Regions from separate parts of the Pseudoalteromonas sp. CF6-2 genome, predicted to be linked through region 1. Evidence: predicted binding sites of a transcription regulator. Region 1 holds the regulator's gene; each other region holds the start of a gene.
What was found. Region 1 encodes ArgR, which controls arginine synthesis, uptake and breakdown. Its sites were predicted from a motif close to ANTGAATANNTATTCANT; they were not measured.
Positions count from the first base shown of each region.

Region 2: a site for ArgR is predicted at 4,739-4,756, ahead of L3Q70_RS12405 (OadG family transporter subunit). Genes of this name have one in related genera too.
Region 3: a site for ArgR is predicted at 6,514-6,531, ahead of gltB (glutamate synthase large subunit). Genes of this name have one in related genera too.
Region 4: a site for ArgR is predicted at 5,557-5,574, ahead of argC (N-acetyl-gamma-glutamyl-phosphate reductase). Genes of this name have one in related genera too.

Region 1 is NZ_CP091442.1:566,989-575,213, reverse strand. Features, by position in the region: gene rpmA (50S ribosomal protein L27) at 1-221, opposite strand, end outside; gene rplU (50S ribosomal protein L21) at 239-550, opposite strand; gene ispB (octaprenyl diphosphate synthase) at 961-1,932, shown strand; gene mdh (malate dehydrogenase) at 2,028-2,963, opposite strand; gene argR (transcriptional regulator ArgR) at 3,189-3,656, shown strand; gene L3Q70_RS02705 (Dyp-type peroxidase) at 3,653-4,552, opposite strand; gene L3Q70_RS02700 (ABC transporter ATP-binding protein) at 4,615-5,658, opposite strand; gene L3Q70_RS02695 (iron ABC transporter permease) at 5,655-7,289, opposite strand; gene L3Q70_RS02690 (Fe(3+) ABC transporter substrate-binding protein) at 7,361-8,225, opposite strand, start outside.
Region 2 is NZ_CP091442.1:2,665,985-2,674,209, forward strand. Features, by position in the region: gene L3Q70_RS12380 (LysR substrate-binding domain-containing protein) at 1-11, shown strand, start outside; gene L3Q70_RS12385 (alkene reductase) at 111-1,202, shown strand; gene L3Q70_RS12390 (hypothetical protein) at 1,244-1,420, opposite strand; gene L3Q70_RS12395 (sodium ion-translocating decarboxylase subunit beta) at 1,517-2,647, opposite strand; gene oadA (sodium-extruding oxaloacetate decarboxylase subunit alpha) at 2,658-4,436, opposite strand; gene L3Q70_RS12405 (OadG family transporter subunit) at 4,451-4,699, opposite strand; gene L3Q70_RS12410 (DUF1328 family protein) at 5,220-5,393, shown strand; gene L3Q70_RS12415 (hypothetical protein) at 5,445-5,636, shown strand; gene L3Q70_RS12420 (TonB-dependent receptor) at 5,866-8,225, shown strand, end outside.
Region 3 is NZ_CP091442.1:1,440,477-1,448,701, forward strand. Features, by position in the region: gene L3Q70_RS06680 (ATP-binding protein) at 1-31, opposite strand, end outside; gene L3Q70_RS06685 (sigma-54 dependent transcriptional regulator) at 31-1,359, opposite strand; gene L3Q70_RS06690 (FtsX-like permease family protein) at 1,440-2,645, opposite strand; gene L3Q70_RS06695 (ABC transporter permease) at 2,656-3,969, opposite strand; gene L3Q70_RS06700 (ABC transporter ATP-binding protein) at 3,972-4,679, opposite strand; gene L3Q70_RS06705 (HlyD family efflux transporter periplasmic adaptor subunit) at 4,698-5,951, opposite strand; gene gltB (glutamate synthase large subunit) at 6,632-8,225, shown strand, end outside.
Region 4 is NZ_CP091442.1:2,894,279-2,902,503, reverse strand. Features, by position in the region: gene L3Q70_RS13410 (SAM-dependent methyltransferase) at 1-557, shown strand, start outside; gene L3Q70_RS13405 (GGDEF domain-containing protein) at 578-2,062, opposite strand; gene panP (pyridoxal-dependent aspartate 1-decarboxylase PanP) at 2,681-4,309, shown strand; gene argE (acetylornithine deacetylase) at 4,346-5,500, opposite strand; gene argC (N-acetyl-gamma-glutamyl-phosphate reductase) at 5,722-6,732, shown strand; gene argB (acetylglutamate kinase) at 6,732-7,493, shown strand; gene L3Q70_RS13380 (ornithine carbamoyltransferase) at 7,501-8,225, shown strand, end outside.

The DNA of each region.
Region 1 (8,225 bases):
GGACCTTTCTGTTCGAATTGAACTTTACCATCTGCTTTTGCGAAGATAGTGTGGTCTTTACCGATACCTACGTTAGCGCCAGCGTGGAAACGAGTACCACGTTGACGAACAATGATGCTGCCCGCTAGAACTGATTCGCCACCAAAACGCTTAACACCTAGGCGTTTGCTTTCTGAATCGCGACCGTTACGAGTACTACCAGCTGCTTTTTTATGTGCCATTTCTCAGTACCTCTAAATTAAGCGCTAATGCCAGTGATTTTAACTTCAGTGAACCATTGACGATGGCCCATTTGCTTACGAGAATGCTTACGACGTCTAAATTTAACAATCTTCACTTTCTCACCGCGACCGTGTGAAACAACCTCAGCTGTCACTTTACCACCGTTTACGAACGGTACACCGATCTCGATTTTCTCACCATCAGCAACTAAAAGTACTGAATCAAATTCAACTGCTGCACCAGTTTCAACGTCTAATTTCTCAAGACGAATTGTTTGACCTTCAGTCACACGGTGCTGTTTACCACCACTTTGGAAAACCGCGTACATAATTAACTCCGTCTGTGCGCCCTCAAATCGACGCAACTAAAATATTCTTCAATAGGGCGCGAAGTTTACGCTAATGCGCAAAAACTAGCAAGCCTCTTTTTCGATAAAATGAATAAAAAATAGCTGCATTGAGAGCAATTCAATATTTTCCCTTATTTTATCCTAAAAACGCCTCTTGCCAAGCGCTTTTTACGATCTTGTGACAATTAAATTTCAGTCACAAAACCGAGTCACCGAGGTAGTAATACCGATTACTTATTAAACAAGGTGATAAACTTAACTCGACAAATTTAGCTCTAAATAAAAAACTTTAAGGTGTTTTTTTGGTGAATCGTCACAAAATATCGAGCAAGTGCGATTTTTGATGTACAATCAGCCCCGTATACCCATAAAAATCGGCTCGGAGATCAATGGATATAAAAGCTATCCAGACGTTAATCGAAAGTGAAATGAATGACGTCAATCAACTTATACACGCCCAAATGCGCTCAGATGTCGCATTGGTAAACCAACTTGGCTTATATATAGTAAACAGCGGCGGCAAACGTGTACGCCCTATGTTAGCTATTTTAGCGGCAAAAGCATTAGGCTATGAGGGTAAAGATCACATTACGCTTGCCACCATCATAGAGTTTATTCATACCGCAACCTTACTACATGATGATGTAGTAGATGAGTCTAACCTACGCCGAGGAACACCCACGGCTAATGCCGAGTTTGGTAATGCAGCGAGCGTATTAGTAGGCGACTTTATCTATACTCGTTCATTCCAGTTAATGGTTGGGCTAGGTAAAATGCCTATTATGCAAACACTTGCAGATGCAACGAATGTCATCGCAGAAGGTGAAGTCTTACAATTAATGAACTGTAATGACCCTGACACCACAGAACAAAGCTATATGCAGGTTATTTATAGTAAAACTGCCAAATTATTTGAGGCAGCGACCGGTTTAGCCGCCATTATCACTGAGCAAGATCAACAAACCCTTGATGCCTTAAACTTATACGGCATGCATTTAGGCACCGCCTTCCAGCTTGTTGATGATGTGCTTGATTACAATGCTGATGCCACGCAACTTGGTAAGAATATTGGTGATGATTTAGCTGAAGGTAAACCTACCCTACCGCTAATCTACGCAATGCAAAAAGGCACACCAGAGCAAGTTAAGCTAGTACGCGAAGCCATTGAGCTTGGTAATGGTATGGACCACTTAGAGAGCATTCTAACGGCATTAGCTGATACTAAAGCCCTTGAGTTTGCGATGCAAAAAGCAGAACAAGAAGCCGACAAAGCGATTGCTTGTATTGCTTTTTTACCAGATACACCGTACAAGCAAGCACTTGAGAGTTTAGCCCGCATCGCCGTTGCGCGGGATCATTAAACCCAATTTATTCGAGCCACAAAAAAGCCTGCAATTGCAGGCTTTTTTATTATTGAGGACATCGACTAGAGAATACCCCCATTTTCATCTGGGTATTAGCCGTTGATGAAATCAACACCTTCTTGGATGTCTTTGTTAAGTGTCGCTAACATATCGTTTTTAGCTTGCTCTTCGAATGCACTTAATTCACCGTAAGAAAGGATTTCTTCAACACCGTTTTTACCTAAACGTACTGGGTGTGCGAAGTATGCCGCGTCACCGTTCTCAACTGCAACGTATGCGTAATCAACAACGTCTTCACCTTGTAAGCCTTTAACTAAAGACATACAAAAACGCGCTGCGGCTGCACCCATTGAAAGCGTCGCTGAACCGCCACCCGCTTTAGCGTTAACAACTTCAGTACCTGCATTTTGGATACGTGGTGTTAATGCTGCAACTTCTTCGTCAGTGAAAGTAACACCTTCAACTTGAGAAAGAAGAGGAAGAATAGTCGTACCTGAGTGACCACCGATCACTGGAACTTTAACGTCTGTAGCGCTTAAACCTTTAAGTTCAGCAACAAATGCTTCTGAACGGATCACGTCAAGTGTTGTGATACCGAATACACGATTCGCATCGTAAGTGCCCGCTTTTTTGAATACTTCAGCAACGATTGGCACAGTGCCGTTAACTGGGTTAGTGATGATACCTACTAACGCTTTAGGGCAGTTTCTTACGATGCCTTCAGCTAATGTTTTGATGATACCTGCGTTTACGTTGAAAAGGTCCGCACGGTCCATACCCGGCTTACGTGGCATACCCGCTGGGATAAGAACGATATCACAACCAGCTAATGCTGCATCTAGGTCGTCAGCACCAAAGCCTTCAACTTTAACGTCTGTTGGGATGTGAGAAAGATCAACCGCTACACCAGGAACAACAGGGGCAACATCGTATAACGATAATTCAGAACCTGCAGGTAAACTTGTTTTTAATAATAAAGACAATGCTTGGCCGATACCGCCAGCTGCGCCTAAAACAGCAACTTTCATTGGAATTCTCCGTAATTTGAGGTAGGAAATACTTGTGGCCCTAAAGATAATGAAATTAGCGACTAAAAACAAATTTATCCTGCTTATTTCGCATATAATTTCGACCATAGTTGTAAACTATGTTGTAAAGTGCCTTCATTTAGCCGACAAATTCAAACAAATACTGCATAAGTATGCATAATTGTGTAGAATTACTTCACATTTTATGAATAAAGATACGACAGCATGCAACCTCAAGATAAACAAGAAGCACTAATCAAAGCGTTTAAATCGTTATTAAAAGAAGAAAACTTCGGCTCACAAGGTGAAATTGTAGATGCATTAAAAGAGCAAGGCTTTGATAACATCAGCCAGAGTAAAGTCTCGCGCATGTTGAGTAAATTTGGTGCGGTACGTACTCGTAACGCGAAACAAGAAATGGTGTATTGCTTACCGGCCGAAATGGGCGTACCAACGGCGAAAAGCCCGTTGCGTCAGCTTGTTATCGACATTATGCATAACGAAATGATGATCATTATTCGCACCAGTCCAGGGGCTGCGCAGCTTATTGCACGTTTACTTGATTCATTAGGTAAAGCAGACGGTGTGCTAGGAACCATTGCAGGTGACGATACTATTTTTATCGCCCCTGCAAAAGTGTCTGAAATTGATGTTACGCTTGAGCGTGTTCGCACCTTATTCGATACTGTTTAAAGTTGCTTTAGAAAATTCACTGACGGGGCGAAAAATGCCGAACCCATATCAGCTTGTGTAAAATCAAGCCAATGATCATAATGCTCGCCCTGCCCTAAACGACTTTTCAGTACGTGTTCAAATGAGTCACCTTGTGCGGCACACGACACCATGAGTATGCCCTGTTTGTGAACGTCGCCAAATGGCATACTCTGATTGAGTAATAGCGGCAGACCATGCTCATCTTTGAGCTCTGATCTCACTGCATGGCTCGTTTCAATTGCCGGCACAACTAAGGTATTATCAAGGCGAGTACGCCCCATTATTTGCTCTTGCTCTGATAAAGACAAGTACTGCCACACCGTTAGATCGTGGACAAACCGCTGCACATGAATATAACTACCTTGATCTTCAAAATGCCCTGGTTTATTGACTAGTGCCGTACTGCGTTTTTGTCTACCGTGAGGTGTGTCGCCGGCGTAGATAAAACCATTAAAATCTCGCCCATCCAAAAAGCGAAAGTTACGAACTTGCTCCACTAGCTCAACATCCGGTGTAAACAATTTTAAAATTTGCAGGGCAAATAAATGATTGACGTCTTCACGGTCAGAGCGAATTTGCACAAATAAATCGAACGGTTGTGCGCTTACAACATGTTCACTGTGTGTGACATTTGGAAAGCTTTGTAATTGACTTGGAATAAACTCAGGCAATATATGCGGCCAATATTGCGCCCCAACAGCAACAACACAAGACAGCATAGCCTCAGAGAACTGATCAGAAAATTCGTCTTGTATTACATTTACACGCTTTAGTTTTTTTCGTAATGACTCATCGTGGCCATCATAGACGTTAAAAAACAGGTGCAAACCATGTAAGTTTGCTTCAGCACAAATCCCAGATTGCGCTTGCGCCATAGTGAATCCTTAGCTATTCATTATCAGGCACACAATCAACAATTTAGGATTTCACATCATGTTTAATCTCGAAAAAAATTGACCGTGTGCGGCATTATTTTTATTTTTACTGGCTGTTCGACCGAGAAAACGTGGTCTTGCTCTGCGGCCACTTCGAGCTCCTGCCCTGCAATATTAATACGGTACACATAACGCGTGCCGATAAAACGTCTTTGCAAAATAGTTAAGCCTTGAGCATCGCCATTTTCTGCTTTACACAACTGGATATGATGAGGGCGCACATAAATTTGACCTTGTACGCAATCATGGTTACCTGCATTGGTTGACGATACAACCCCGAACACCGTCTCATATTCAGTTGCGGTTAATGCTTTTGCCGTTAAGTATATGCCCGTACCAAGAAACTCTGCAACCACCTTTGAGTTAGGTTGGCTAAATAACTGCTCAGCAGAGCCTTGTTGGGCTATTTTTCCACCATGCATAACAGCAAGTGTATCAGCAAAGGCAAACGCCTCTTCTTTTGAATGGGTAACAAATACCGCAGAAACTTTTTGCGCTTTGATAATCCGACGAATATCGGCAATTAGCTCAAACCTTACTTGGGTATCAATATTTGAAAATGGCTCATCAAGAAGTAACAAACTTGGTTTATAAGCAAGTGCACGGGCAATCGCGACTCGTTGCTGTTGGCCACCTGAGAGCTGGTGAGGATATCGCTTGGCACAACCATCAAGCTTAACTAAAGTGAGCATCTCGTTCACTCGCTGACGTTTTTGCTCTTTACTCATCGTGTTGAGACCAAACGCAATATTGTCACTCACTGTAAGATGAGGAAATAACGCATAATCTTGAAACATCATGCCGATATTGCGCTTTTGGGGTGCAACAAAAACCCCATTATCGTTCACAATATTAGAATCGATACTCATGTAGCCTTGCTCAGGCTGCAAAATTCCCGCGATTGCTTTTAGGGTTGTGGTTTTGCCACAGCCACTGGCCCCTAATAAACACACTATTTCGTCTTGCTTCACATTGAGGCTTAACCCACTCAAAACCTTAGTGCCATTGTACTGATAAGCTAAGTCTTTAATTACTAAATGGCTCATGAGTGATGTTGCTCCATCGAACGATTAACGAAATACAAAGGAATAAGCCCCACTAAAACAATCAATAACGCTGAAATTGAGGCAAGCTCCAACTGCTCATCACTAACATACTGAAACACATGGGTTGCCAGTGTTTCAAAGTTAAATGGCCTTAATAATAATGCGGCGGGCAGCTCTTTCATGCATTCAATAAAGACTAACAAACCTGCGGTAAGAATGCCGCGTTTTAACAAGGGTAAATGAACTTTACGCAAAGTTTGCAATGGCCCCTTCCCCATTGATTGGCTTGCCATATCTAACGACGGGCTTATACGTAAGAAGCTGCTTTCAAGTGCCCCATGCGCAATCGCATAAAACCGCACAACATAAGCAAATATCATCGCAAATAAAGTGCCACTCAAAAGTAACCCAGGCGATAAGCCAAAAGGCTCAAGCCAGTTATTTAATGCATCATCTAATTGAGTTAGAGGCAACAATACCGCGATGGCTAGCACGGTTCCAGGCAGAGCATAGCCAGTACTTGCTAAACGGCCTGGGATCAAAGGGTAAGCGTGTTTAGCAATCCGCTGATAAAACAAGACCAGTAAGCTCAGTAAAATGGTTACTAGGCTCACCACAATCGCTACTTTAAAACTTTGCCAAGCGTAACTAAAAAATGCTCCATTCCATGCTTCATCGGCATACACAACGGCGTATTTAACTAACACTCCAACCGGCAAGATAAAAGCCAGTACCAGTACGACTGTGCAAGCTAAGCTTGCAGCCCATGCAGTACCGCCTTTTAAGCGATAAAGTGTTGCGCTATTAACACTAGATTGGCGCTCATACACGGCTTGATTGCGACGGCTAAAGCGCTCAACCATGATAGTTAAAAATAAAATGAGCAGCATAATACCCGAAATTTTCGCTGCAGCGGTTAAAGAGTAATAACCAAGCCACGTATCGTAAACAGCGGTCGTGAGTGTGCTCACGGCAAAGTAGTTAACTGTAGCAAAGTCGGCCATCGCTTCCATACTGATCAAGGTAATACCCGCGACAATCGCACCGCGTCCAAGCGGTAAGCTCACCCTTAAAAAGCTTTGTATTGGCGAAAGCCCCATAAGCTGACTTGCTTGTACTAATTTAAACGACTGCTCTCGAAGTGCCGTTTTGAAAATCAGAAATAAATAAGGATAAAGCACCAACGCAATCATCACGATCGCCCCAGTTAAAGTGCGAATATCAAAAAACCAGTAGTCATCCGGTGATTGCCAACCAAACCACTCTCTTAAGGCTATTTGCACAGGTCCCGCATAATCAAGTAGGTCAGTGTAAACATAAGCAATTAAATAGGTGGGCATTGCTAAGGGCAGCATTAACGCCCACTCAAACTGTTTTCGCCCAGGAAAGTCACAATAAGCCGTTAACCAAGCTAGCGGCAACGCAATAACACAACTTAAAAGCCCCACTCCTAAAATGAGCAATAACGTATTACGGGTATAATCCCACAGCACCGTATCGAAAAGGTGCTGAAATACATCCGAATCCCCTTGTAGAGATTCAAATAACAAAAAACCTAAAGGTGTAACAAGCAGCAGGCCAATTAGCCAAGCTAAAAGCTGCCAACGCGACAGCGAAAACTTCACATGCATAAGTGGATTAATACCAGATAAAATAAAAGCTGTTAAAAAACAGCTTTTATAAAATACGAGGAATATCCTCGTTATAAATCAAACTTCACTTCATCAATTAGCTTCAGTGCCGCTGGACGATATTTACTAATTTCATCAAGTGGAAGGCTATCTTCTTTAAACTCACCCCATGATGCAACCATCTCAGATAATTCAACCCCATTTTTTACTGGGTATTCCATATTGACTGAGGCATACATATTTTGTGCCTTATTGTCGGTCATATACTCAATCAGTTTCAAGGCATTTTCAGGGTTTTTGGCGTATTTCGTCATTACCACACCCGATACATTAATATGTGAGCCACGATTAGTTTGGTTAGGAAAGTTAATATGAACGGCTTCTGCCCATGATTTTTGCTGTTCATCTTGCATCATTTTGCCAAAGTAGTAACTGTTACCTAAAGCGATGTCACACAAACCTTCTTTTACAGCTTTTACTTGAGCACGGTCATTACCCTGAGGCTTACGAGCAAGATTCGCCTTTACACCTTCCAGCCACTGCTTTGCTCCTGCCTCTCCATGATGAGCAATCATAGAGGCCACTAAACCTAAATTATAGGGATGTTTACCCGAACGTGTGCATAGCTTACCTTTGTATTTAGGATCAGCAAGGTCTTCATAAGTTAGCTCAGGTAATGCCCCAACACGTTCTTTAGATGAATAAACATTACGAACACGCTTTGTAAGCGCAACCCATTGTCCATCACTATCGCGAAATGTACTTGGCACATTAGCACTGACAACATCGCTTTGAATCTTTTGGGTTAAGTTAAGATCTTCTAACTGAATAAGCGCACTAAAATTTGAAGTGAGCACAAGATCAGCCTTGCTATGCTTTCCCTCACGTTTCACACGCTCGATGAGTCCTTTTTTCGCAAACACGACATTCGTTTTG
Region 2 (8,225 bases), 1.5 Mb from region 1:
TAACGCTGTAGTTTTTTGCACTTTTAACAAAAGTATTTTGTGATTACTGGCATTAATTTCATAAATAATATTCGTTATGCTAAACGCATAGTCGCTTTCAAGGAGCCGTAATGAACAAATTATTCGATACCGTACAACTTGCCGGTCACACATTAAAAAACCGTATTGTCATGCCACCGATGACCCGCTCTCGCTCATCACAACCAGGTGATATCGCCCATCAGTTAATGGCCGACTACTATGCACAACGTGCCAGTGCCGGCTTAATTATTAGCGAAGGCACACAAATATCAGCCCAAGGTAAGGGCTATGCTTGGACACCGGGTATTTATACTCCCGAGCAAATCGCTGGCTGGAAGAAAGTAACCGACAAAGTTCATCAAGCAGGCGGCATCATGTTCGCTCAGCTTTGGCATGTTGGCAGAGTGTCTCACCCTAGTAACACAGGTGGCAAGCAACCAATTGCGCCCTCAGCTATTGCAGCCAAGGGCGTTAAAGTATTTATTGATGAAGATGATAAACCCGATTTTGTTGCCACTGCCCTGCCCCGCGCAATGAGCCTTGATGACATCATACGCGTTATAAACGAATACCGTCAAGCTGCCCGTAATGCAGTTGATGCAGGGTTTGATGGTATTGAAATTCATGCTGCTAATGGTTACTTAATTAATCAATTTATTGATTCAGAGTCAAACCAACGCACTGATGAATACGGCGGCTGTTTAGAGAACCGCTTACGTTTTTTACAACAAGTGACAAAAGCGGTGTGTGATGAAATTGGCGCTAACCGTGTAGGCGTACGCCTAGCTCCGCTCACTACACTCAATGGTACGGTTGATGATAACCCGTTTGAAACCTATATTGGTGCAGCGAAGGTACTTAATGATCTAAACGTTGCTTACCTGCATATTGCCGAAGCTGACTGGGACGATGCGCCATTAATGGAGCAAAATTTTAAACAAGCGCTACGTGAAAACTTTTCTGGGTTAATGATTTATGCAGGCAAGTACACTGGCCATAAAGCAGAACAAGCATTAAATGAAGGCTGGGCTGATTTAATTGGCTTTGGTCGTCCGTTTGTTGCAAACCCAGATCTGCCTGAGCGTATTGAAAAAGGGATTGCACTTGCACAGCACGACCCTGATACCTTGTTTGGTGGCGGTGCAAAAGGCTATACCGACTATCCTTTAGCAACGCACTAAAACAAAAAGCTCGCCAACTTATTTTGGCGAGCTCCTTATTGTTACCTCAGTAATAAGTAAATCAACTGGATCACCATCGAGATCATCACTAACGGCCATATATACTTAGCATATTTGGTTGCACCATCTAGTCCCATTTTTGAATGATACTTTTCAAGTAGTGGTATAAGAATAGCCAGTGCGATAAACAGGCATAATAAAATAACAAATACATTCATTGTGGCTTCCTTACACAATAGACAAGTTCAGGCTCTAGTCTATAGACAAAAAAAAGCGCAGTAAAATACTGCGCCAGTCGGTTGGAAGTAAACGACTTAGCCAACAATCGCTAACAAAATACCTGCAGCTACGGCACTTCCTAATACACCCGCTACATTCGGACCCATTGCATGCATTAACAAGAAGTTATGTGGATTGCTTTCAAGACCTACCTTATTTACCACCCGCGCAGCCATTGGCACTGCGGATACACCCGCAGCCCCCACCAGAGGGTTAATCGGCGATTTAGAAAACTTATTCAGACCTTTTGCCATAAACACGCCTGATGCTGTACCAATAGCAAAGGCCAAAGCACCTAATACCAAGATACCAATAGTTTCTACAGTTAAGAACTTATCTGCAGCAAGTTTAGAACCAACAGCAAGACCTAAGAAAATCGTAGTGATATTAATGATCTCGTTTTGTGCACTATTACTTAAACGATCAACTACACCGGATTCACGCATTAAATTACCTAAACAAAACATACCAACAAGTGGCGTCGCTGCAGGTAAAAATAAAATCGTCAGACTGAGTACCATCAATGGAAAAATGATTTTTTCTTTTTTTGATACAGCACGTAGCTGCGGCATTTGAATTTCACGCTCTTCTTTTGTTGTTAACGCGCGCATAATTGGCGGTTGGATAATAGGCACCAATGCCATATATGAATACGCGGCAACAGCGATTGCTCCCAGTAAATCAGGCGCAAGTTTCGAGGCTAAGAAAATAGCGGTTGGTCCATCAGCACCACCAATAATGGCAATCGCCGATGCATCTTGCAGTGAAAATTCAAAGCCTGGAATAAAGTTAAGTAAAATGGCGCCAAATAACGTCGCAAAAATACCAAATTGTGCCGCTGCTCCCAGTAACAACATACGTGGATTTGCAATAAGCGCGCTAAAATCCGTTAGTGCACCCACCCCCATAAAAATCAGCAATGGGAACACGCCAGAATCAATACCTATGTGATACACATAGTACAATAAGCCACCGGGGTCTGATAAACCAGCCACTGGAATGTTTGTTAAAATAGCGCCGAAGCCAATAGGCAGTAAAAGCAATGGCTCAAAACTACGAGCAATCGCTAAATACAGTAGCAAGCAGCCAACTGCAATCATGATCAGTGCAGGGAAAGTAAAGTTTGCAATCCCCGTTGCATGCCAGAGGTTTAATAATCCATCCATCCCTAGCCTCCTAAGCAAGTGCAATCATGGCGTCGCCGGTAGCAACTGAGTCACCTTCCGCAACTAAAATATCAGCCACAGTACCGTCATGAGCGGCACGTACTTCGGTTTCCATTTTCATTGCTTCCATAATGATAACGACATCACCTTGATTTACAGTTTGCCCAGGTTTTACTTTGATTTTAAAAATATTACCTGCCAGTGGCGCATTGAGTGTTTCGCCAGCTGACGCTGATGCAGATTGTGGTATTAACTCACTGTCTTTAAGTGCAACCTCTTTAAGCTCGCCACCTTTAGCAACAACAACATCGTAAACTTTACCATCTACTTTCACACTGTATTGCTCAGCTTGAACCTCACCATTTGAAGAAGGTGTTGTTGATTGATCAGATTTAGCTTTTTCACCAGTCGGCACAGGTTCGAAGGCATCAGGATTATGACGATTTTTAAGAAATTTCAAGCCTATTTGTGGGAATAAAGCATAGGTAAGCACGTCATCAATCACGTCATCAGCCAACTCTAAACCCTGCTCTTTAGCTTCTTTTAATAATTCAGCTTCAAGTTTTTCGAGTTCGGGTTCAAGTTTATCAGCAGGGCGACACGTAATTGCTTCGCTTCCGTCTAAAACACGCTCTTGAAGTTCTTTATTCATCGGCGCTGGGGTTGCACCATACTCACCTTTAAGTACACCTGCGGTTTCTTTAGTAATCGTTTTATAACGCTCACCCGTTAATACATTTAGAACGGCTTGCGTACCAACTATTTGTGAGGTTGGTGTTACCAGTGGAATATACCCTAAATCTTCACGTACACGCGGGATCTCTAAAAGCACTTGATCGAGTTTATCCGCAGCACCTTGTTCTTTCAGCTGGTTTTCCATGTTAGTTAACATGCCGCCTGGTACTTGTGCTAATAAGATACGGCCATCAACCCCTTTTAGGCTGCCTTCGAAAGCGGCATACTTTTTACGCACATCACGAAAATAAGCGGCAATTTCTTCTAACTGATTAAGGTTAAGACCAGTATCTCGCTCGGTTCCTTCAACAATCGATACTATTGTTTCTGTTGCACTGTGGCCATAGGTCATACTCATTGATGAGATAGCCGTATCCAACATATCAATGCCTGCATCAATCGCTTTTTGGTAAGTTGCTGTACTTAAACCCGTTGTAGCATGACATTGCATCGCGATAGGAATAGACACCGTCTCTTTTAGACCTTTGATCAGCTGTTCACAATCGTAAGGTTTTAATAATCCCGCCATATCTTTAATACAAATAGAATGACAACCCAGCTCTTCAAGCTGTTTAGCAAGCTTAAGCCACATATCGAGAGTATGCACAGGGCTCACCGTATATGAGATCGTTCCTTGCGCATGTGCGCCCACTCTAACCGCAGCCTTTATGGCTGTTTCAAGATTACGTACATCATTCATTGCATCAAAAATACGAAATACATCAACACCATTTTTATGTGCACGCTCGACAAACTTTTCTACTACATCATCAGCGTAGTGGCGATAACCTAATAAATTTTGTCCACGCAGCAGCATTTGTTGCTTGGTGTTTGGCATCGCCGCTTTAAGTTCACGAATACGCTGCCAAGGATCTTCGCCCAAATAGCGAATACAAGAATCAAACGTTGCGCCCCCCCATGACTCTATAGACCAATAACCCGCGTTATCGAGTTTCTCAGCCATAGGTAACATGTCATCTAAGCGCATGCGTGTTGCTAACAATGATTGATGTGCATCACGTAAAACTAGTTCGGTTAATTTTAATTTAGCCATTTTCAGCTGCCCCATTATTTTTGTTTATTTCTGAATTGAGCGATTGCAGCGCTAATAGCTGCGATGTGTGCTTGCGGCACCCCCTGCTGTGAGTGTATTTTTGCAGCTCGCACGGGCTCATTGCTGTTAGGTTCATCAAAACGATTCATCAGCCTAGACATTAAGGTCACGGCTGAAATCAAAATAGTTAAAAATATAAATACACCGATCATGCCCGTAATCATCAAGCTGGCCGCGGTTGAGAGTAACCCACCTATATCCATACTGCCCCCTCGCACTGTTATAAATAAAAAATCAATATAGTTAAATAAATATTCAACATAATAACAAACACATTCAATTTGTATAGCATCTTGTAAATTGGTAAAACCAATTTAATTTAAAATAACATGTAAAACACAAAATTAACAACCATAAAGGGAGCACATTAACAGCCGAATATAGATGATAAAAATACTCGATATAGTCATAAGTTATAAAGGTGATATGGTCGATTTTAAATAAAACCACGCTAACACAGGCTCTTGGGTGTATAAAAACACCGACAAGATAAATTGGTCTTACCAAAGAAAGATTTATAAGGGGTGTTATTTTACTCATTTAAGTTGAAAAATAATCACTATGAATAAGTTACAGGCTAATTCGTAAAAGTTACCAAAAGAAAAAATTCTACAACATCAAAAAAACAGTAAGTCGTTGAAATTACTTAACATTTAATAGTGGCATAGAACTAGCTTTAATCATACCAACCGAAACGAAAAATTATTAGCCAAGGAGATCACTATGTTACGCTGGACAATCACTTTTTTAGTAATCGCGTTAATCGCTGCAGTGTTAGGTTTTGGCGGTATTGCAGGAGCCGCAGCAGGAATTGCTAAAATTATCTTTTTTATATTTCTTGTTCTACTTGTTATTTCGCTGGTATCAGGTGCGCTTAGAGGCAACACCCCCAGATAACAACCGAACAACGTTTATAGATTAATTTACACTATTATAAGGAATTTAATTATGAAAAGTTCAACTTTAAAAGCCGCTACTATCGCCCTATTTTCAGGTCTTTTCATCATGGGTTGTGAGGATAACACAGCTGAAGATGCAGGCGAGCGCATTGATGAAGCAATTACTGATACACAGAATGCTGTAGAAGATGCTTGTGAAGAAGTTAAAGAAGGCGTAAACGCAAAAGAAACTAACTGCTAATCCTTCTATACACATTACCAACCAGAAAAGCGGCCTAAGAGCCGCTTTTTTTTATGATTTTCATTCTACCCCTCACCAAAAAACAATAAAATTTCAATATTTATACATTTTCTTATCAAAAACTACACATTTACCTAGGTTGTGTACTAATCTAAACATGCTAAGAATGGATATCGAGTAGTAATCCATTGTTTTCTAGCCAACTATAATTAAATATTGGGAGATAACAATGTTAAAAAACAAACTATCAAATGCTGTAAAGCTGGCGATTAGTACAGGGGTTGTTTCTACAGCTCTTATATACGCACCAATAAGTGCAGCAGAAGAGACAAGCGACGCAAAAAAAGATCTCGAAGTAATTTCAATTACGGGTAGTCGTATTAGACAACCGGGCGCTGTTTCTGCAAGTCCAATTGTCTCAATCGGAGAAAAAGAATTAGGTTACCAACAAGAGCCTGAAGTAGAACAAATACTAAGAACTTTACCTTCAACAATACCTGGCGATGGTAGTAACGTAAATAATGGCTCTGGCGGTGCAGCCACTATTAACTTAAGAGGTTTAGGATCGCAACGTTCACTTGTTCTAATGAATGGACGTCGGATGATCCCATACAACTACAATGGCTCAGTTGACAGTTCGACAATTCCAACAGCACTGATTGAACGAATTGATATTATCACTGGTGGTGCGTCAGCTGTATATGGTTCTGATGCGATTGCAGGTGCGGTGAATGTTGTATTAAAAGAAGACTTTCAAGGTGTTGATTTAGATCTTAAACACTCTCAAACCGGTGACAATGATGGTGACAAAAACAGTATAGCCTTAACAATAGGTTCTAACCTAGAAGATGATAAAGGTAACGTTGTACTCTCCCTTGGCTGGAGTCAACGTGACCAAATACTACTTGGTGACCGTCCTTTAGGTTTACTTGGTATTGAAACGGCTACCGGTGCTAACTATGAACAATTCTTAAACGGTGAACCACCGGTTCCAGCTCCAGCAGATTGTAGTGGCCCTAACTCGGTTGAAAGTGGTGGCTCAACAACCGCATTTCCTACACGATTTGCAATCGTTGGCGCAGGTACAACAGGCTCAGGTCAGTTTAGAAATGATGGTACATTGCAACCAGATACATGTAGTGTATTTAACTTCAATCCATATAACTTTTATCAAACACCTTCAGAGCGTTATTCAGCAACCGCAATCGCTAAATATAACTTAACTGATGATCATAAAGTATACTCAAGCTTTAACTACACCAATACCAGTGTTGATACACAAGTAGCACCATCAGGTACATTTGGCTCAAGCTTTAATTTACCTTTAGCAAACCCGTTAATTGGTGATCAAGCGAGGCAATTTATGATCGATGGAGCTTCCGCAGCATTGGCTGCTGGTAGCTTAAATGATAGTAACTGGCAAGATGTTAACGGTAACGGCATTGTAGATAGTGAAGACTATCTAAAAGTGCAATTACGTCGTAGAACATTAGAATTAGGTGCTCGTACAGAACGATTTGACAGTACTCAGTTCCAAATTGTGACTGGTGTAACAGGTTTCTTCCTAGATGACTGGGAATATGATGTTAGCTATCAGTATGGTGAATCTAACCGAACAACTGTACGTGGTGGTTATACAAACCTAACCAATATTCAAAACGCATTAGACACAACGGATGGTGTAACCTGTAAAAATGGTGATTCCAGCTGTGTGCCAATTAATCTATTTGGTGGCTTTGGTACCATCACTGAAGAAATGGCAGGCTATGCACAAGCAATTGCCCTTCAACAACAAAAGTACAGCCAAGAAATTTTCACCGCAACCGTTAATGGTGCAATCGAGTTTATCGAAATCCCAGGTGCTGGTGCGCCACTTTCGATGAGTTTTGGTTATGAAAATCGTCGCGAAAAAGGCTTATTTGAGCCTGATGAATGTTTAAAACTTGCCCCTGCTAGTTGTCAAGGTGGTGCAGGTGGTAACCAACTGCCTATCACGGGTGGCTTTAAAGTAGATGAGTTCTTCTTAGAAGGTTACTTACCTGTGTTAGACGGCCTACCGGGTGCTGAAACTCTTGATGTAGAGTTTGGTTTCCGCTGGGCTGACTACGATACAGTAGGTAGCAACGAAACATGGAAACTTGGCTTCAACTGGCGTCCAGTTAGCGATGTACTTATCCGTGTTATGCAACAACAAGCAACGCGTGCACCTAACGTTGGTGAAATCGCTTCACCTGTTGTAACAGGCTTAGACAACGCGCTACAAGATCCATGTTCTGTTGCTAACGCCGCTAACATTGATGCCTCGCTAAGACAGCTTTGTATCTCAACAGGTATGACTGACGCCCAAGTTGGTAACGTACAAGATGTAATCTCTGGCCAAGTACAAGTCATTAGTGGTAGTGATCCTGCTAACCCACCAGGTGCTGAAGAAGCAGAAACATTCACTGCGGGTATTGTTTGGACACCTGAATTCAGTGCTGTTGAAAACTTCACAATTACACTGGATTACTATGATATTGATATCGATGACATCATTGGTGAGTTCTCAGCTCAAGAAATTCTTGATGCCTGTTACGTACTAGGTGATGC
Region 3 (8,225 bases), 870 kb from region 1:
TGCATAAAGCGATGAGTTTATAGCGGAGCATCAATATTCTATCTTAAATTTATCAAGTCTACGGTATAGAGCCTGTCTGCTAAGACCAAAATGGCGTGCTACCTTAGCAATTACACCTTGGTATTCTCGCATCGCTAGTTCAATGTCTTGTTTTGTTGGCTCCGTTTTGCTCTTCAGTGTATTTTCTTTTTCAACTTGTAAGCCAAAATCGGCAAGTTCAATGGTGCCTGTAGGTTTCAATACCGCTGCGCGCTTACAAGCATTTTCAAGTTCACGCACATTACCAGGCCAATTATGGGCGAGGAGGGCTTTTTCAGTGCTAAGTGACAGTGTGCGCTCAGGTAAAAAGTGTGCAACTAAGGCTAAAATGTCATCTGGGCGATGAGCTAAGCGTGGTAAATTTAACTCAATCACATTTAAGCGGTAGTAGAGGTCTTCACGAAATTGACCTGTTTTAATTGCGTGGCTTAAATCTTCATTGGTTGCTGAAATAACCCTAACATTCACTTTACGGGTTTGCGTTGAACCTAAACGTTCAAATTCGCCGGTTTGTAAAATGCGTAATAGTTTCATTTGCCCTGATAGCGGCAAGTTACCAATTTCGTCTAAAAATAAGGTGCCACCATCGGCCGCTTCAAAACGACCAATACGTTGTTTAGTAATGCCGGTATACGCGCCCGCTTCTGCACCAAATAGCTCAGCCTCTATAAGTTCGCTTGGTAGGGCTCCTGCATTCACAGTGATAAAAGGTTTATCAGCCAATAATGAATTTGCTTGAATTATTTGTGCAATCCGCTCTTTACCACTGCCGTTAGGGCCTGTGATCAAAACCGAAATATCCGACTTAGCAACCTGAATGGCAAGATTGACGATATGCTCCATGGCCGTACTTTTATAAACTAGGCCAACTAAATTGGCATTATGTACAGATGCTTCACGTTCTTGCTGGTGGCGGGCAAAGGTTTCGTTTTGTTGTTTTGCCTTACCCAGTTCTATCAGATTATTTACACAGGTAAGCAGCTTTGTATCGTCCCATGGTTTTGGTAAATAATCAGCAGCGCCTGCTTTGACGAGTTCAACGGCCGTGGAAAGCTCTGTCCAAGCGGTGATTAAAATGATCGGTAAATGAGGGTTAATCTCTCGTAAGGCATAAAAGAGTTCTTTGCCTTCTTCGCCTGAGGTTGTGTCGGCGGTAAAGTTCATATCTTGAATAACAAGTGCAATACGCTGGTACTGTACAGCCTGAGTTGCCTCAAAAGGGTTGCTTGCTGTAACAACCTCAAAATTATGAATTTCGAGTAATAATGACAACGCATCTAAGATAGCAGGGTTGTCATCAACGATAAGTATTTTTTCCATATTATTGTTTTAGTTATTTTCCTAATCAGGTGCAAGGTAAATGCTACACTGTTAATCCAGTGTAGCATAGGTTGGGAGAACTAAATTGTTCGGGTTGCAATGCTCGGTGAGATGTTCGCCGCACGTTTTGCTGGAGCTAGTACAGCCAATAAGCTCATAACAAACACACACAAAGCCGTACCAAGTACGTAACTAATCTCTAGTTGTGCAATAGAGAAGTGCTGCATAAGTAGCTGCCCTAAATAAACAGCAGCAATGATGCCAATGACTAAACCAACACTACAAATCATGGCGTTTTCAACTAAGAAGTAGCTGATGATGGCAGATTTTCTTGCACCTAATGCACGGCGAGTACCGATCTGTTTTGTACGTTTACTAATATTGAATAGAGTCAGGCCAAAAATACCCAGGGCAGTCACCAAGACTAAGATAGTAATAAGTACAATCAGCATACGCATCATTAATGTATCTTCTGCCATATATTGTTCTTTGTCTTCATCAAGGCCACGAATGCGAGAAATAACACGTTTGTTGTAGTTTTTTAACATGGCCTCTTCAACACGGTTCATTACAGATTGACGTTGGCCTGGTTCAGTTCTTACTACAAATCGTGCATTACTACCTGCTTTAATAAAAGGGAGCAATGCGACATTATCAGGGCGGCTATCTTTAAGCCATGGGCCTTTCATTAAATCAATCACGCCGATGATTTTCATTGGGATATCACCAAAATAAATGGTTTGCCCAAGGCCGTTGCCATCAGGGAATAACTCATCAAGCAGGGTTTTTGTCACAACAGTGACCTTTGAGAGCTCATCGTAATTGTCAGTGACAATCACCTCATCCTCTGTGTAGTTGCGCCCTGCAATTAATTTCACACCATAAGTATTGAGACCATGCTCATCGATAAACATATAAGAAGTACGCGCTGATTTACCCTCTTCAGGCGCTGGCTTTAAACTAAAGTCTGATGATGAGCCACTGCCTGAAAGCGGTGTATTACTTGAATACGCAGCATCGACTACGCCAGGTATTTGGCGAAGCATGGCTTCATCGAGTTCATACTGTTGAGACAGTGATACGTCTTGACCAAACATCATTACATGGAATACGAAGATATCTTCTTCAGGGTAGCCGGTTTGTTGGCTTAAATAACCAATTCTGTCTTGGATAATAAATGCAGCATTACTGACAATGGCTGTGGTAATGGCTATTTGTATAAGTAATAAGACTGCGCCAACCTTTGAGCGGCATAAGGCGTTAAAAATAGGTTTAATTTCAAACATGTTACTTTCCTTATTGGCTCTTCAGGTAAATAGCAGGGTTGGTTTTGCACACCAGCCAAGCAGGGTAAAGTCCAGCAATAACGCAGGTACTAATGGCTATAACAGGAGCGCTCAAAAGCATGCTTAAATCCATGGTTGCTAGGCTTTTATAATAGCTATAGCTTTGACGCACACCTAACAAGCCAACTTGAGCAAGAATGATCCCCAAAATACCGCCTAAAAATCCTAGCATGGCTACTTCGACGATGTGCTGGTAAAAAATTTGTCGTTTACTTGCGCCAAGAGCTCTTCGTACACCCACCTCTGAAGCTCTTCGTAAAAATTTCGCAAGCAGTAAACCAAGAATGTTCGCAAGGCATACAGCCAAAAACATAAAGCTAAGACCAACAAGAATCTCATTATCTTCACTGACTACATTGTTGTATTGCATCCACTCATTTACATCCCGTAGCTTGGCCTCTAGTTGCTTACGATTGAAGCGACCTAGCTTTTGCTGTTCTTGCATGTAAGCCATCAAGAAATCTTGGTAAGCCTGTTTTTCCTCAGGCGTTTTAAGTTCAACCCAAAATTGTAGCCACACTAACTCTGAATTTAACTTATCGTTGAATGTATTGGTTTTTTCGTGTTTCCATCCATTTGTGTTACCCCAGTTTTCCAGCTGGCGAGCTTTCATAAGGCTAAAAGGGAGGAATAGCTGCTCTGTTTTATTGAATGAGCCGTTATTTAAATCGTAATACTTAGTTGTAATATCCCAATCATCAATAACACCCACCACCTCGTAACTGGCATCGTCAAGGTAGATAATTTTTCCAATCGAATTTTCGCCGGCAAATAATTTGTCATTAAGTTCTTTGCTGATCACGACAACGGGTGCGGCATTTGCCTCTTGTTGCTCGCTCCAAACACCTCCATATAGAAATGACAAATTAAACATATCGAAAAAGTCAGGTGTAGTGAGGCGAGCTTGACCTATAAAGGGTTTTATTTTGTCTGAGTCTAAATAAACTGAAAAACCAGTGCGTACCATAGTTACACGTTTGCCACCTGCATCCGCTTTATTCAAATTCACTGCGTCTTGGTAGGTCAATTGTAAGGGGAGGTTGTCCTTAGTCCACCAAGTGCTGCCATCGTCCATAATTTGAAGCTGTACGCTGTAAAGTTGGCTGCTTTTTTCAGGGATCGGATCCGCCGACATCATGTGATAAACAGAGAGGCTTGTCATCGTGACACCAATACCAATAGCAATGGCTAGCACCATTAAAAAGCTCACTAATGGCGTGCGCTTAAAGCTACGCCAGCTTAAATCTAAATAATGAAGGAACATGACTATACCCCTGCCGCTTTTAAGTTTTTAGTGCCTTGATATAAGGTTAGATCTGCGAGTTGACCATCAACGACCTGAATGTTTCGAGGTGCTCTGCGAGCAAGTTCAGGATCGTGAGTAACCATCACAATAGTTGCACCATCACGATTTATTTGTTCAAGTAGTTCCATTACTTGGCGAGCCATTAAGCTATCAAGGTTACCCGTTGGCTCATCGGCAAGTAAAAAACGAGGTTCACCAGCAAGGGCTCTAGCAATAGCTACACGTTGCTGTTGTCCGCCAGAGAGCTGTTGAGGAAGGTGTTTTGCACGTGATGCTAGACCAACTTGCTCTAAACATTGCTCAATTCGACGTTTACGCTCGGCTGCTTTAATCCCACGGTAACGAAGGGGTACTTCGATATTTTCGTATAGGTTCAAGTCAGGGATGAGGTTGAAACCTTGGAAAATAAAACCGATTTTTTGATTACGAAGGTCGGCACGTTGATTGTCATTGAGTTTACCGACATCAATTCCGTCTAATAGATATTGGCCCTCATTAAATGGCTCTAGCATTCCTGCAATGTTTAAAAACGTGGTTTTACCTGAGCCGCTTGGGCCTGTCACTGCAATAAATTCACCCTCATCTACTTGTAGGTTAAAATCACGAAGTGCATGAGTTTGTACCATTTCAGTTTGATACACTTTATTGATGTTATTCATTTTAAGCATAATTATAATTCCTTGTTGTTAACGTAAAACGAGTACCGGTGCTTGTTTATAACGGTCGTAGTTAGAGATGATTAATTGATCGCCAGCTTGAACGCCTTCTAAGAGCTCCACAGCGTTAATACTGCTAGCGCCTGTTTTTATATCGATTAAGTAAGCCATATCACCATCAATTCGATAAGCACGCGTCCCACCTTGTTGTAAAAAGGTGCCGCGCTTTACTTGTAAAACATTGTCGCGATTTTCTAAGAGAATGCGGGCTGTGAGACGTTGATTTTGGCGAATTCCAACCAGTTCATCATCAAATCGTACTCGTGTTGTCACTTCGCGGTTGTTTACTTCCGGAGATATTGCTGACAATGTTCCCGTCACATGACGAGCACCGAGCGTTAGTTCGACTTGCATCCCTAAACCTAATTCATTAGCATAACTTTCTGGCACTTGAAGCTCGGCTTCAAAGTTACTTAAGTCCACCAAAGTCATTAATGGCTGACTTTGAGTTACGGCCTCTTTTTGTTGCACAAGTAAATTCCCCACGATGCCGCTCACACTGGCTATGATAGTTAGGTCATTTACTTGGCGAAATAAATCATCAACGATAAGCTGCTGTCTTGCCAGATCTCGCTCTGCGGCTTTTAACTCAAAGGCAAGGGTATCTTTTGCAAGCGCAACCTCTTGCTCAGCATGTTTATAAGAAAGTTTTGCTCTTGCTAAATCATCGACTGCTTTTTCTAAATCAATTTGGCTTATTAAGTTTTTCTTTATAGATAATTGGGCACGACGGTTTTCACGGTCCGCAGCATTAAGTTCAACCTGAGCAAGGTCGAGCGCTTTCGTTAAGCTTAATTTTTGTCTACGTGCTTCGAGTTGCTTGCGTTGAAGCTCACCATCAAGCCTTGCAAGTACAGATTGTTGCTGTTTTAGCTCATTTGTTAGCTCAGGGCTTTTTACAATTGCGATGACGTCATCTTTTTTTACGCTGTCACCTGCTTTTACTTTCAAATCCACAAAGCCGCGTTCAGGGCTGTATACTTTGGGCGCATTTGCAGCAACGATTTTGCCACTGGCGGCGACATCTCTAATGAGAGGTTGCTGAGTTACTTTGCTGATTTGTAGGCTTGCCTTCTCAACGGAAATACTGCCTTCGGTGTCCGCAAAAATACTGCCTATAGCAACCGAGCCAATTAATAATACACCGATAATTAGTGCAACTGGTTTTGCAAAGTTATTCTTCTTCGTCACCGAGATATCCTGAGCACTGGTATCTTTTATCATCATAGTTCCTTAATGTTCTCAACTAACATAATCATGAAACCCACTACTAGCATGGTGAGTGGCGATGCAATAAATAAACTAAAAGTGAACATGTCCTGTCCTTAAATCTGCTGATGTAATTTTATATACCAACAATATGCCAACTTTTATTCTTTTGATTTATAAGGGTTTATTTATCTTATTGATGTTATTTCAATGTCCGCGGACAGAAAAAGTGTCCGCAGCGGACACTTTTTAATAAGTGGGTTTACGTGCGCGTAAAGAGCAAGCTTTTAGGAGTGTAAGCGTAAATAGTTATCTAAAGAGTTACAGTAAGTGCCTAGCGAGTCTGGTTTATATGAGTAGGTGATATCTAAATTCTGCATTATCATTCAAAAAGTGAATATTTATTCATTTTAGTTGTCAGTTTACGTTAACGTAAAGAGTGGTTTTTGAAATTTTTCTTTTACAAGTTGTTAAATATGACACCAGTGTCATAAAAAAATAACGGTGAAAATACGCCTAAATGTAAAAAATTAGCATAGAATTTACTAAGTGCATTTAAATGAGAAATATTCATGAATATGAATATGTATTCAAAACTCTATTGACTCAGAGATTATTTGGCGATAGTTTTGTTCGTCTGCTAGCCCTGTCACAAGAGACTAAAGGGCTGGTCGTTGTAGCAAGGGGAGGGGTCTATGTTATACGACTCAAAATTAGAAAAAGATAATTGTGGCTTTGGCTTGATAGCCCAAGTCAATGGACAAGCGAGTCACCGCTTGATCCGAACAGCAATCACAGGGCTTGATCGTATGGAGCACCGTGGCGGTATTTCTGCCGATGGTAAAACCGGTGATGGTTGTGGTTTATTAATGCAAAAACCCGATAGTTTCTTTCGTGCTATTGCTAGCGAACATGACTGGCACCTAGGAAAGAACTACGCCGTAGGCATGGTATTTTTGAATGCCGATCCTGTACTTGCGCAAACAGCTAAAGATGTGTTGAGTGAAGAACTCGAAAAAGAAACCTTGAGCATTCAAGGCTGGCGCGTTGTACCGACTGATGCGTCATGTTTAGGGCCAATTGCAAAAAAACAACTACCAGGCTTTGAACAAATTTTTGTTAGCGCCCCAGAAGGCTGGCGTCCGAAAGATTTAGAGCGCCGTTTATATGTTGCGCGTCGTCGTGCAGAAAAGCGCCTTGAAAACGATGAACATTTTTATATTGCTAGCTTATCTGGTTTGGTCACTGTCTATAAAGGCTTAATGATGCCAGTTGACTTACCTAACTTTTATTTAGATTTAGCTGACATTCGCATGACCAGTGCGATTTGTGTATTTCATCAACGTTTTTCTACCAATACACAACCTCGTTGGCCATTAGCGCAGCCATTCCGTTATTTAGCACACAATGGTGAAATTAATACCATTCAAGGTAACCGCCAGTGGGCCCGTGCCCGTGCGTATAAGTTTGCCTCACCACTTATCCCTGATTTGCAATCAGCTGCACCGTTCGTAAATGAAAGCGGTTCTGACTCTTCAAGCTTAGACAATATGCTTGAGTTGTTCTTAGCGGGTGGCATGGATTTATTCCGTGCAATGCGTATGCTTGTACCGCCTGCATGGCAAAAAAACCGTGCTATGGATGAAGACCTACGTGCATTCTACGACTTTAACTCAATGCATATGGAACCATGGGATGGCCCTGCTGGTATTGTCATGTCTGACGGTCGTTTTGCAGCCTGTAACCTTGATCGCAACGGTTTACGTCCAGCGCGTTATGTGATCACCCAAGATGGTTTTATAACACTCGCCTCAGAAGTGGGTATTTGGGACTATGCACCAGACGAAGTGGTTGAAAAAGGCCGTGTTGGCCCTGGCGAGCTGTTAGTTATTGATACTCATCAAGGTAAAATTTGGCATTCAGATGAAATTGACCAAGATCTTAAGTCACGTCATCCATACAAAGCATGGCTCGAAGCAAATGTTAAGCGTTTAATACCGTTCGAGCAGCTCTCTGAAAAAGATGCGGGTAATCGTTCATTTGATGACGAAACATTGCTTAAATATCAAAAGATGTTTGGTTTCACTAACGAAGAGCTTGATAGTGTTATTCGTGTGATGGGTGAAAACGGTCAAGAAGCGACAGGTTCAATGGGTGATGACACTCCATTTGCCGTACTATCAGAAGGTCACCGCTCGTTATTTGATTACTTTAGACAGAAGTTTGCGCAAGTAACGAATCCACCGATTGACCCGCTTCGTGAAAATCACGTTATGTCACTGGCAACCT
Region 4 (8,225 bases), 1.3 Mb from region 1:
CAGAGCATACGCAAGCGGCTTTTGATCAGGTAAACGAAAAGGTGCAGACGTTTGCTGGGCCACTCATTCTTGATTCATGCTGTGGTGTAGGGGAAAGTACCGCTAACTTAGCAAAGCGTCACCCAGATGCGTTAGTGATTGGTATAGATAAATCATCTCATCGCTTGGATAAGCATGACATTGAGTACAAGCAAACCGATGCAGGACAGTACATTTTAGTGCAAGCTGATTTAAACGATTTTTGGCGTTTAGCGGTGGCTGCTAACTGGCAGCCCACGCACCATTACTTGTTGTATCCAAACCCTTGGCCAAAAGCCAAACACCTACAAAGGCGCTGGCACGGTGCTGCTATATTCCCATTTATTATTAAATTAGGTGGGCGTTTAGAGCTTAGAAGCAACTGGGACATTTACGTGAAGGAATTTGCTCGCTCGCTTGAGCTTGCAGGGCATAAGTGCGATGTTGAGTTGTATGAAAGCGATACCGCTATTACACCATTTGAGCGTAAATATTGGGCCAGTGGCCAACAGAGTCATCGCTTAGTAATAAACCTATAACACGCACTGTGTCTTTGCCATTATGACTGAGGCACATAAGGCGTGGGTGGTGCGAAGTGGTTTCCTTGCATTAATGTGATACCTGCTTTGGAAAGTGCTTCAGCCACTTGCTCGCTCTCGACTTGTTCGGCAACGACATCAAGGTTAAGTTGTTTGGCGTACTTCACTAAATGTTCAATAAACATATAGCTGTCATCATTGGTATGTGCTTGGCTAACTAAGCCACGGTCTAGCTTTAGACCATCAACTTCAAGCTTTAAGATATTTGAGAGGTTTGAATATCCTGCACCAAATTCGTTAATCATAACCTGCGCACCTTTATTTTTAAGTAAGCTAATAAATGCTTTTACTTCACTAAAGTAGGCAATTGCTTCTGTTTCATGAAACTCAAAAATAATATTGTTGGGTTGTGGGTAGCGTCTTAACTGCTGTTCTAAAAACTCACTTAAGCTGGGGTCCAGAATATCTTGCGCTGTAATATTAATGCTCCAGCTAATTGAGGTTTTTCGAAATTGCTCAATACAGCGAGTAAACATGGTACGTGTTAGTAATCCGTCCATTCGAGAGCGTTTCAAAACAGTTAGAAAGTAATCTGGTGTATAGATGCGCCCTTGTGCTGATGCCATTCTTGCTAAGCTTTCGTAATGAGTTACCTGCTTTGTTTGCGTATCATAAATGGGTTGGAAATAGGGAACGATACGATTGTTATCAAACGCTTCTTTTACTTTTTTAGCCAGCTTTACATTGTATCTAAACTGTTCTTCTACTTGTTTAAAGACATTCTCGTAACGAATAATACGTTGATTGTTTAACTTTGCTTGTTGAAGAGCAATATGTGCGTTTTCAATCAGCATTAGCTTATTACCAGAGGCAATGCCTGCATGCAAACTAACATAAATAAACGGCTCGTTAAGTACAGGGATTGATTGATTAAAGGCGTTAATAGTGTCATCAAAGTCTTGCTCTGCACCGCGTGTATGTAACAGTGCTATTTTATTGGTAGCAAGACGAAATACCAGCGCATCGTTGGGTAGGCGAGACTGAAAATAGTTCAATAAACTGGCCATTACCTTGTCGCTTACTTCTGTGCCATAAAAGCTACTAATATCCTCAACTTCATTAATTGTAATGACTGCAAGCTCCATGCGGTGCTTGGTGCTTTTTTTAAGGTAATATTCCAGCGCTACGTGGTTAGCAAAGCCTGTACGCGCATCCGTAGAAAGAGAGCGTTTAAGTTGTAAAAAGTAAAGCCCTGCAATTAAGGAGGCAATAAAAAAGAAGAAGCACCCTGTAATAGTCGCGCGTGTTACGCTTAGTTGTAACTGTTGGTTGAGGTCAGTAATTGTTATATCGGCACCAGTAAGATAGGTATGGCCATTCTCATCGATGAAAGTAACAAAAATGCTTTTAAAGTGTCCCCATTGATCTTTTGACACTTCGAAAACTGGCTCTGTAGAAAAAAAGGCGTCTTTATTTATTTTGGTTGCTTCGGTGTAGGGATCCATAAACTGCGTGATACGGCCGCCGTTTTGATCCTTTTGGGTATAACTCGATGCGCTAAAAAAAACGGTATCGTCCCGAAGTACCATAGAATACACATACGCTAAGTCCATTTGCTTGGCGTATTCTGAGAGGGCTCTCATTTTTTGCTTATAAACAGCCGAAGAGATTGGTATGCCAGCGTTGACTTGATTGTGGTAATCCTTACCTAAAATATGGTTAACACTCACAGCCGCATTGAGAAGCTTGGAATCAATGCCAGCCATTATCTCACTACGGGCGGTCTCATAGGTGTAGTAGATATAACCAAATAAGCTGATAAAAAAAGTGGCAAATCCATAAAGCAGCCAACCGGTCTTTTGCATTCCTTTGGACATAATTATTCCTTTATCAGTGGTGTGATGATTATACTTAAAAAATAACTGGCTGATAGTAGAAAATTAGCGCAAATTTCATTGATACATCATTTTTTTGTCACCGAATTCGTGGCTTTTTAGCTTTAAACGAGACATTTTTGTGATATTCCAGTAAAGTTAGCCAATTTCGTAGCAACAGTGCCGCTAAATTCAAACCTTATTGTTTCAGCATTAGGTGCATTTTAGCTGCTTATAATGGGTATTAAGATGGATCAAAAGCGTTGTGCCGTCGCCTCTAAAGAAAGTTTGATTCGTATTTTTACGGTGCCTGAAGCACCGGACTCAACCTTGAGTAGAATAGAATCAGAGATTTCAAGCAATCTTGCAGGATTCTTAAATGAGAATATTGCGGCAATTGAAAAGCCATTGCATGAGATAGAAAAAGATTTTCAGTCGGCAAATATCCCAGAAGAGCCCACTTTTGTCTCTGACTACGCGCAAGACATTATGGAGCAGTTAGTTGCACACTCAGTTCACACAGCTGCGCCAAGCTTTATTGGCCACATGACATCCGCTTTGCCACATTTTGTGTTACCGCTATCAAAATTGATGGTGGGTCTAAACCAAAACCTAGTAAAGATAGAAACGTCAAAAGCATTTACGCCACTAGAACGACAAGTTTTAGGGATGATGCACCATTTAGCCTATGGTGAAGAGGATGCGTTTTATAACAAGTGGATGCATAGTGCAAAAACATCGCTAGGGGCATTTTGTTCTGGGGGAACCGTTGCCAACATTACCGCCTTATGGATTGCTCGCAACCGTTTATTAAAAGCCGATGGTGACTATAAAGGCATTGCAGCACAAGGTTTAATTGCTGGCATGCTGCACTATGGCTATAAAGGACTTGCTGTACTCGTTTCAGAGCGAGGCCACTATTCGCTTGGTAAAACGGTTGATTTACTTGGCATCGGACGCGATAACATTGTTGCTATTAAAACAGGTGAAAACAACAAGGTTGATGTTCAAGCCATGCGTGAAAAAGCCCATGAACTTGAAGCATCTGGCATTAAAGTTATGGCGCTAGTTGGGGTAGCTGGAACGACTGAAACCGGCAGTATAGACCCACTTAACGAAATGGCCGATTTAAGCGAAGAGCTTGGCTGTCACTTTCACGTTGATGCAGCATGGGGCGGGGCAACTTTATTATCTAAAAATTACCGTCATTTATTAAGTGGCATCGAACGCGCTGATTCAATCACCATTGATGCCCATAAGCAAATGTATGTGCCAATGGGCGCAGGCCTTGTGTTATTTAAAGACCCTGCTGCCACAGATGCAATAGAGCATCATGCGGAATATATTCTTCGTAAAGGCTCTAAAGATTTAGGCAGTCATACTTTAGAGGGCAGTCGCCCAGGTATGGCAATGTTAGTGCATGCTTGCTTACGTGTTATTGGCCGTAAAGGCTACGAAATGTTGATTGACCGTAGTATCGTGAAAGCTCGTACTTTCGCCGACATGATTAAGCAGGATGAAGATTTTGAATTAATCTCAGAGCCTGAGCTTTGCCTATTAACCTATCGCTACGTACCAAAAGAAATCCAAGCTAAGCTTAAAGATGCTGACGAAGAAACGAAGTTAGATATTTACGCTTCGTTGAATCGTTTTACCGCAAGTATGCAAAAGCGTCAGCGTGAAGCAGGACGCTCTTTTGTATCGCGTACACGTTTAACACCTGCAAAATATGACCATCAACCAACGGTTGTGTTTAGGGTTGTATTGGCTAATCCATTAACCTCTAAAACAATTCTCAAAGATATTTTAGCAGAGCAAAAAGCCCTAGCGAAAACCGACCCTGTCTTTAAAAAGTACTTAAGTAAATATATGGATTAGTGAGTGAATTAGAAAAGGGAGCATCAAGCTCCCTTTTTACTCATTACGAAAGCAACTTGCTTTAATCATTTTGCTGATGATTTCTTGTGAAGGTTTGACTTTTTCCATCGCTAAAAACTCATCGGGCTGGTGGGCTTGATTTATTGAACCAGGCCCCATGACAATTGTTTCACAGCCAAGCTGTTGAATAAACGGTGCTTCAGTGCAGTAATTTACAGCAACGGCAGGCTGGCCTGATACTTGTTCGGCAAGTTTAACAAGCGCAGTATCTGTACTGCCACTAAATGCTGGAATAGGCTCGTGTAAGTCAATAACACTCACCGCATTAGGGTAGTGTGCATTAATCTCTTCAGCAGCAGTTAGCAAAATTGCTTGCAGTTCTTGCACACTTAAACCTGGTAAAGGTCGCATATCAATGTGCATTTCACAGCAGCCGCAAATACGGTTTGCGTTATCGCCACCATGAATATGGCCAAGGTTTAAAGTTGGGTACGGGATTTGAAAATGTTCAATTGAATATTTATTCTTTAATTCTTCTTTAATGATTAACAATTTTGCAATCATTTTATGCATCACTTCAATGGCGTTTAAACCACGTTCTGGATCTGAACTATGGCCTGAGCGACCAATCACACGAATCGCAGTGCTCATGTGGCCTTTGTGAGTGAACACTGGGGTCATATCTGTTGGTTCACCTATAATACAGCGTGCTGGTTTTAAATTAGGATGACGACAAATTTGTTGCGCCCCTGCCATTGTGGTTTCTTCATCAGCGGTGGCAAGAATTAGTAATGGCTCTGTTTGTTGGGATTCATCGAGTTCACTGATTGCTTGCAATACAAAGGCAAAAAATCCTTTCATATCAATACTGCCTAAGCCATAAAGTTTGTTGTCATGCTCACTGAGTTGAAAAGGGTTATAGTTCCAGCGGCTATCATCAAAAGGTACCGTGTCGGTATGACCTGCAAGCATTAAACCGCCATCACCCTCACCACGTTTCGCTAATAAGTTATAACGGCCTTTACCGTTTTCGAGCTCTGTTATTTCACATGTGAAACCAAGGCTTTCGCACCAAGTAGCGAGCAAGGTGATCACCTCTTTATTGCTCATGCACAGAGAGTCTTCAATCGAACTGATTGAGGGGGCAGCAATTAGCTGCTGATACATAGATAAAAAAGAGGGGAATGACATAAAAAATCCAAAAATAATTATTCAATCTAATTGCATAACAATATAAAAGTATTTATGATGAATATCAATTCACTTTTTAAGCATAAATATATTTTAAAACGGCACTATGAACACAAAACGACGATAACCTGATTTCATTACTTTAGACAGTGTTTTTATTCGCAATTAGGCGAGTAATTTTAGGCGTATCGATAAATAGATTTAATAGGTAAAAGTAAGCAATGAAAGTAGTGATTATTGGCGCAAGTGGTTATAGCGGCGCAGAGCTAGCAAGTTTAGTTGCAAAGCATCCAAAACTGACTCTACAAGCGTGTTATGTGTCTGAAGGGAGCTTAGATAAAGATAAATTATTAAGCGATTTATACCCCGAGCACTTAGGCTTGTTAGCGTACCCGCTGCAACCGCTAACAGCTGAGGCTTTTCAGGAAATAAATAACACTGCTGATTATGTGTGTCTATGTACTGATCACAAAGTGAGTGTTGATCTTGCGCCACAATTTTTAGCCATGGGCAAAAAAGTTTTTGATTTATCGGGCGGCTTCCGTTTAGCTGGGAATGAGGATTACCTAACTTATTATGGTTTCGCGCATGAACATCCTGAGCTTTTAGAGCAAGCGGCTTATGGTTTGGCTGAATGGAATAGCGATGCGATTAGTAAAGCAAACCTTGTTGCTGTAGCAGGGTGTTACCCAACAGCGGCACTTAATTCTTTAAAGCCACTTAAAGAAGCGGGTTTATTAGCTGAGCAAACCATCATTGTTAATGCTGTCTCTGGCGTAACCGGTGCGGGTAGGAAGGCCAGTGTGAATACGCACTTTTGCGAAGTGTCACTTGCTCCTTATGGCTTGTTTAACCACAGACACACACCTGAGATTGAGCAGTACCTTGGCCACCCTGTGTTATTTACCCCACATTTAGGTAATTTTCCTCGCGGAATTTTAGAAACTATTTATGTGCAATTAAAACCAGGTGTGACAGCAGAGCAAGTGAGCGCGGCATATCAAGTGCTAGCGAATGAGCCGTTAATTCGTTTACTCGGCAATAAAATTCCAAGCATCAAAGGCGTGGCTAAACAACCATTTGTTGATATTGCATGGCAACAAAAAGGTGAGCAACTGATTGTTATGTCGGCCATTGATAACTTATTAAAAGGGGCCGCAGGGCAAGCATTGCAATGTATTAATTTAGCGATGGGACTTCCTCATCATACCGGGTTAGTAGGAGCGTTATGATGAAAACATGGGTAATTAAAATAGGCGGTGCAGTATTAAATACAGCTGATGCCGCAAAAGCTTTATTTGACGTCCTTGTAGCACAGCAACAGGCCAACTTTGTGATTGTTCATGGTGGTGGTGCATTAGTTGATGCGTGGCTTAAAGACGCAGGGTTTGCCAGTGCGAAGCACCAAGGTTTACGTATCAGTCCAAAAGAACAAATGCCTTATATTGTTGGGGCACTGGCTGGCTGTGCGAATAAACAGCTAATGAGTCAAGCAATTGTTTCAGGGCATAAGCCTGTGGGGATGAGCCTCTATGAAGCGGGCGTTGTGGTTAAGCAAAAATTAAAAGCACTTGGGCAAGTTGGACAATGCGCTGATAGCACCGACAGTGTTTTACCAAGTTTAATTGCGCAAGGCCGCTTACCCTTAGTGAGCTCTATTGGCTTTGGCGAAGATGGGCTTTGGTACAACGTTAATGCCGATGAAGCAGCAGCAGCGATTGCAAAAGAACTTGATGCAGAACTTATTTTTATGACTGATGTAGAAGCGGTGCTTGATACAAACAAACAACCGCTACATCAACTTGATACGCAGCAAATAGATGCATTAATTCTTGAAGGAGTTATTCAGGGCGGGATGGAGGTCAAAGTTAAGACCAGCCTTCTTGCTGCCCAACATTTACGACGTGGTGTGTATATCTCAAGCTGGCTAAAGCCAGAAAACTTAGTCGCCTTATTACAAGGCGAGCACGTAGGAACGAAAATTACACCATAGGTATTACATGTTTACTCACTTTTTATCTGGTCTTGAGTTAGACCAAAAAGGCGCGCTTAAACTACTCGGTTTAGCGCAAAAAATTAAAGCAAACCCAGTCGATTTTAGCCAAGCTTTAGCGGGCAAGTCAGTGGTTACCTTATTCGAAAAACCAAGCTTACGTACCCGTTTATCATTTGATATTGGTATTAATAAATTGGGTGGTCATGCTGTTTATTTAGATTCACAAAATGGCGCAATGGGTGCGCGTGAGTCAGTAAAAGATTTTGCTTTAAATATTTCAACTTGGGCTGATGGCATTGTTGCTCGCGTATTTGCACATAAAACATTAACCACCCTTGCTGAGTTTTCGTCAGTCCCTGTGGTAAATAGTCTGTGCGATTTATACCACCCATGCCAAGCACTCGCTGACTTTTTAACGCTACAAGAAGTGCATGGTGATGTCAGTAAACTAAAGCTTGCATACTTAGGTGAAGGTAACAACGTCACACACTCTCTAATGCTATTAGCTGCTACTTTAGGGACTGATTTTGTCGCTGTGTGCCCGAAAGGAAGCTCGCCAGATTCGCAAATTCTTAAGCAAGCAGAGCAAATTGCAGCGATGAATGGAGCGTCTGTCATGGTTAGCGACAGAATTGAAGCGGCAGTGGGTGCAAATGCAGTCTATGCTGATACGTGGGTATCGATGGGCGATAAAACACCGCTTGAGCAGGTGAAAGCTAAATATATGCC